Linked DNA regions of Enhydrobacter sp.. The protein of the gene in region 2 interacts with the protein of the main gene of each other region in a pairwise test. Links are inferred from orthologs where the notes say so. Each region holds a gene or a part of one and is shown on either strand. Other genes may lie near its edges.

Region 1 (2,918 bases), 350 kb from region 2 along the record:
CTCTCCCGGCGCGGAGAGGGCTTTTGCCAAACTGGGATTTCACGCGACATGGTCGAGCCGGTTCAGACCGACAAGGAGCAGAAGCGGCTCATCCGCATGGCGGAGACCATCTCCAAGGCCCTGCCGTACATGCGCCGTCACAACGACGCGACTTTCGTCGTGAAATATGGCGGCCATGCCATGACCGATCCCAGGCTGGGCGACCTTTTCGCCCGCGACATCGTGCTGATGAAGCAGGTCGGCATGAACCCGATCGTGGTCCATGGCGGCGGCCCGCAGATCAACAGGATGCTGGAGCGGGTCGGGATCAAGAGCGAGTTCGTGAACGGGCTGCGGGTCACCGACGCCGCGACCATGGAGATCGTCGAGATGGTGCTGGCCGGTTCCATCAACAAGGCGATCGTGGCCGACATCAACGAATGCGGCGGCATCGCGGTCGGCATCTGCGGCAAGGACGGCAACCTGATCCTCGCCAACAGGGTCGAGCGGATGCGCGATCCCAAGACGGGAGAGATGCTGAAGGTCGACCTCAAGCAGGTGGGGGAGCCCGCCATGATCAACGTCATGGTGCTGGAGCAGCTCCGGCGGGCCGACGTCATCCCGGTGGTGGCGCCGATCGGGTTCGGCGTGAACGACGAGCTCACCTATAACATCAATGCCGACACCTCGGCGGGCGCCATCGCCGGCGCGATGAAGGCCAAGCGGCTGCTGTTCCTGACCGACGTGCCGGGCGTGCTCGACCGCAACGGCCAGCTCATCCCGGAGATGACGGTCGAGCAGGCGCGAGCGCTGATCGCCGACGGCACCATTTCCGGCGGCATGATCCCCAAGGTCGAGAACTGCATCGACGCGGTGAGCCGCGGCGTCGAGGCGGCCACCATCATGGACGGCCGTGTGCCGCACTGCCTGCTGCTCGAGGTCTTCACCGAGGCGGGGGTCGGCACCATGGTCAAGCGCGCCTGAAGCGGCTGCGAGCGCCTCGCAACCGGCCTTGAAACGCCTGATTTCCTTGCATATTTAACCGCCATGGCCATCAGGACGATCCTCACCGCGCCCGATCCGCGCCTCAAGAAGAAGTCGCTGCCCGTGGCGGCGGTGGACGAGGGCGTGCGCCAGCTCATGGATGACATGCTGGAGACCATGTACGCCGCGCCCGGGATCGGACTGGCGGCGCCCCAGGTCGGCGTGCTGAAGCGAGTCGTCGTCCTGCACATCGACCGCGAGGATACCAAGGTCGGTCCCCTCTTCATGGCCAATCCGGAGATCGTCGAGGCCTCGGACGAGGACGCGACCTACGAGGAAGGCTGTCTCTCGGTGCCGGACCACTATTCCGACGTGGTCCGCCCGGCGCAGGTGACGGTGCGCTATCTCGACCGTGACGGCGGTCAGAAGGAGCTCGCCTGCGAGGGCCTGCTCGCGACCTGCGTGCAGCACGAAATCGACCATCTCGACGGCATCCTGTTCATCGACCATATCTCCGCGCTCAAGCGCAATATGATCCTGCGCAAGCTCCTGAAGGCCCGGAAGGAGAAGGAGCGCGAGGCCGCCGAAGGCAAGCCGGCGGCCAAGGCAAAGGATCACGCGCCGGCGCTTTAGCTCTAGCTTTTTTGGACCGCGCGCTTTCAGCGCGCCTCATGGGCGCGCTGGAAGCGCGCGGTCCAATGAATGCTACTGCGCGGCGATCTTTGCCGCCGCCGGGGCGAAGTCGCGCTCCATCTCGCGGCGCAGCTTCACCGCCGTCAGGCTTTCGTCCATCGCCACATCGGCATAGGTCAGCGACTGGCCGGCCTTGATCGGCTTCAGGAGCTTGACGTTGTGGGCGAGGCCGAGCGGCAGGCTGCCCAACCCGGTCGACTTCTCGGCCGGGAAGAGCTTGCCGTACACTGTATAGCCGCCCTCGCCGTCCAGCATCTCGCCCGGCTTGAGGTCGCGCTTGGCGGTGGCGATCACGTCGGCGTGGAAGCCGGTGGGGCAGCCGGTCGGCTCCTTGCGCAGGCCGACCGAGGCCACCGACATGCCGACCTCGAGGCCGATCAGATGCCAGCGCTTGTACATCACCGAGTAGCGGCCGCTCGGATCGGTGCAGAGCATGTACTCCTCGAAGCAGTTCTTCTGGTATTCGGTCGAGGCCTCGAACACGACCCACACGCCCTTGCGGATCTCGTACGGAATCGCGCGTCCGTCCTTCTCGAGCGACGAGGCGACCTCGACCTGGCCCTTGTGGTGCAGGTGGCCGCCCTCGGAGGTCGGGCGCATCACGAACGGCAGGTCCTCCACCGAGCAGGGCGGGAAGGCGAGCCCGTCTGGCGCCGGCGTGAGACCGGTGGCGTTCGACACGGCGGTGCTCTCGATCGCGGGCTTGGAGCCGTCGAGGAAGGAGTTGAACATCTTGGGGTTCAGCCCGCCGCGCCTCGCTTGCTCCTCGTTGAGGCCCCAGTACTTCCACACCGTCTCGGGCGTCGACTGCGCATAGTGCGGCAGCCATTTGTGGCCGCGGCCGGCCGCCGTCACCGAGAAGCCGGAGGTGCGCGCCCAATCGACCAGCTCGCAGATCAAGGCCGGCTGGTCGCCGTAGGCCAGGCTGTAGACGACACCTGCCGCGGCGGCGCGCCGGGCGAGCAAGGGGCCGCAGAAGGCGTCGGCCTCGACCGTCACCATCACCACGCTCTTGCCGTTGCCGAACGCCTCGAGCGCGTGCTCGACCGCGGCGATCGGATCGCCCGTCGCCTCGACGATGATGTCGATCTCGGGGTTGCTCACCAGCGCCCGCCAGTCGTTGGTGAGATGCGTGTTGCCGTGCCTGCGCGCCTCGGCGAAGGAGATCGCCGAAGTGACGTCGGGCTTCCAGCCCAGCCGGGCGAGGTTCTCCTTCGCCCGCGCCGGCGAAAGATCGGCGATGCCGACCAGGTGGATGCCCG
Region 2 (2,990 bases):
AGCCGACCGAGCTTGATCAGCCGGTCCGACGGCGCCGAGAGATAGGGCGACGGCATCGCCTCGAAATCGGGGCTGCAGAGATACGGCAGCGAGACCATGGAGGCATGGACATCGAACGGCGGCAGGCTTTCGCCTTCGGCGACGACCTCGTCGATATAGTCGGCGCCGGCCAGCAGCTCCTTGAGCGGGAGCTGGCACAGCACCAGCACCTTGGCTCCGCGACGCTTCAGCTCGCGCGCGAACCGCACGAACAGCAGCACATCGCTCAGCCCCTGCTCGGGATGGAGCAGGATGCGCTTTCCCTCGATCGGGCCGCCGTCCCAGGCCGGCTGTGCAAAGTCGGGCGTCGGCGTCTCGGGCAGCCGTTTGCGCGCCTCGTAGATGGCAAAGCCGTCGCGCAGATCGCCGCGCATCAGCAGGGCGATCGCGAGCTCGGTGCGCGCACGCTTGCTGTCGGGATTGAGCGCGAGCGCGCGCGTGAAGCAGCCGATCGCCTCGTCGATGCGGCCGAGGTCGCGCAGGCAAAGCGCCAGGTTGAAAAAGCCGTCGGCGTAGTCGCGGTTGAGCGCGATCGACCGGAAGTGGTGCTTCACCGCCTCCTCGGGCCGGTTCACGGCCCGCAGGGCGTTGCCGAGATTGGTGTGCAGCGCCGGGTTCTGCGGATCCTCGGCCAGCGACAGGCGATGATGCGACACCGCCGCCTCGAGCTTCCCCGCCTTGCGCAGGGCCACGCCGAGGCTGTTGTGCAGCTCGGCGTGATAGGGCCGCTGTGCCAGCAAGCGGAAGTACGAGGCGATCGCCTCGTCGAGCCGGCCGGCGCGCAACGCCTGACCCGCCAGGCGCAGTTGCTGCATGAAGGTGTCGACCTTCCGGCCAAACAACAACGTGGGCGTTGCCGAGGCCCGGGATTGGTGCCTCAACGGATGGATGGTCGACAGATCGCTCACAGGCACTTGCTCGGACGGACGCTTGTAGGCTCCGATCCTATCTCAAGCACCAATGTTAAGCATCTGATATTTAAGGCGAAATCTGAAAGGCTTCCTATAGTGAGCAGGTTGCTTCGCCAACACTAGATGTAGCCCTTGATCAACTCCTCGGCGATCTGGACGGCATTGAGCGCCGCACCTTTGCGCAGATTGTCGCTCACGCACCAGAACGCGAGCCCGTTGTCGACGGTCGGATCGACCCGCACGCGGCTGACGAACACGGCATCCTGGCCGGTGACTTCCTTGGGTGTGACATAGCCGCCGGGCTCGCGACGGTCGACCACCAGCACGCCGGGCGCGCCGGCAAGGATGCGCCGCGCCTCGACCTCGTCGAGCGGCTCCTCGAGCTCGACATTCATCGCCTCGGCATGACCGATGAAGGTCGGCACGCGCACGCAGGTGGCGTGAACCCTGATCCTGGGATCGAGGATCTTCTTGGTCTCGACCACCATCTTCCACTCCTCCTTGGTCGCGCCGTCCTCCATGAAGACGTCGATCTGGGGAATGACATTGAAGGCGATGTTCTTGGCGAACTTCTTGGGTTCGAGATCCTGGTTGACGAAAAAGCTCCTGGTCTGGTTCAGCAGCTCGTCCATCGCCTCCTTGCCGGCGCCCGACGTGGATTGATAGGTCGCGACCACGACGCGCCGGATCTTCGCCGCATCGTGGATCGGCTTCAGCGCCGTCACCATCTGGATGGTGGAGCAGTTCGGATTGGCGATGATGCCGCGCCGCTTGTAGCCGGCGATCGCCGCGCGATTGACCTCGGGCACGACCAGGGGCACGTCCGGGTCCATCCGCCAGTACGAGGTGTTGTCGATCACGACCGCGCCCGCCTTGGCGGCGCGCGGGCTGTGCTCCGCCGACACCTTGGCGCCGGGCGAGCTGAGGGCAATGTCGATGCCCTTGAAGTCGAAGCGGGCGAGGTCGTGGACCTTCAGCACCGTGCTTTCGCCGAACGAGACCTGACGCCCGGCGGAGCGGCTGGAAGCCAGCGCCACGACATCGTCGGCCGGGAAATTCCGCTCGGCCAGGATCTGCAGCATTTCGCGACCGACATTGCCGGTCGCGCCGACGACGGCGACTCTGAAGCCCATGGCACGATGCGCGGCGCGCGCGCATTCCTCTGGCTGGAAGAAGAGCAGGAGATAGGCGCAGCGGAACGCGTTGGCAACCGACGCTTGACCGTCGGACGCGCCGCGTCGAGGCTCGCCGCGCGACTCAAAGGAATTCGAAGGATCGACAATGGCCGAGTCTTCCCTGCCGCTGGCAGGTCTGCGTGTATTGGATATCAGCTCCTTCATCGCCGCTCCGGCGGCGGCCGTCGTTCTCGGCGACTGGGGCGCCGACGTGATCAAGATCGAAAGCCCCGACGGCGATCCCAATCGCACGATCATGAACGATTCGAGCAACTATCCGAAGGCCGGAGTGAACTATCCGTGGCAGATGGGCTCGCGCAACAAGCGCTCCCTGGTCCTCGATCTCAAGAAGCCCGGGGCGCGCGCTGCGCTCGATCGGCTGATCGCGACGTCCGATGTCCTGATCTGCAACTTCCCGCCGCTGGTGCGCGAGAAGCTCGGCCTCACCTACGAGGCGGTGAAGGCTGCCAATCCGCGGCTGATCTACGCCTCGCTCACCGGCTACGGCGAGACCGGGCCCGACCGTGACCGGCCGGGCTTCGATGCGACGGCCTATTTCGCCCGTTCGGGGCTCCTCGACGCGCAGCGCTATGAAGGCGGCCCGCCCGGCGTTCCCAGCCCGGCCCAGGGCGACCGCGCGACGGCCATGACGCTGGTGTCGTCGATCCTGATGGCCCTGATCCACCGCACGAAGACGGGCGAGGGGTCCTGGGTCGGCACCTCGCTGCTGGGCAACGGCCTGTGGTCCTGCGGTGTGATCGCCCAGGCGGCGCTGGTCGGGGCTTTCCTGCCGCCGCGCCCGCCGCCGGAGCGGCCGCGCTCGGCATTGACCAACATCTATCGCACGTCCGACGACCGCTGGCTG

The links. Proteins that work in one complex are often made in the same cells at the same time.
Region 1: the proteins of OJF58_RS11235 (region 2) and def interact in binary tests that used the Escherichia coli proteins (3 or more experiments, as listed by UniProt). The link is inferred for Enhydrobacter sp. from one-to-one orthologs.

The regions. Positions count from the first base shown.
Region 1 is NZ_CP126889.1:1,888,355-1,891,272, reverse strand. The notes cover bases 13-2,811. They hold def (peptide deformylase), read left to right. Parts: upstream 13-1,026; coding sequence 1,027-1,596; downstream 1,597-2,811. Other genes in these bases: OJF58_RS09505 (Gfo/Idh/MocA family oxidoreductase), read right to left, coding at 1,669-2,811; argB (acetylglutamate kinase), read left to right, coding at 49-963. Also shown: more of OJF58_RS09505, read right to left, coding at 2,812-2,918. UniProt on the Escherichia coli protein: Removes the formyl group from the N-terminal Met of newly synthesized proteins. Requires at least a dipeptide for an efficient rate of reaction. N-terminal L-methionine is a prerequisite for activity but the enzyme has broad specificity at other positions.
Region 2 is NZ_CP126889.1:2,240,740-2,243,729, reverse strand. Bases 77-2,947 are described here. They hold OJF58_RS11235 (aspartate-semialdehyde dehydrogenase), read right to left. Parts: upstream 2,084-2,947; coding sequence 1,070-2,083; downstream 77-1,069. Other genes in these bases: OJF58_RS11230 (CoA transferase), read left to right, coding at 2,232-2,947; OJF58_RS11240 (tetratricopeptide repeat protein), read right to left, coding at 77-854. In the rest of the region: more of OJF58_RS11240, read right to left, coding at 1-76; more of OJF58_RS11230, read left to right, coding at 2,948-2,990.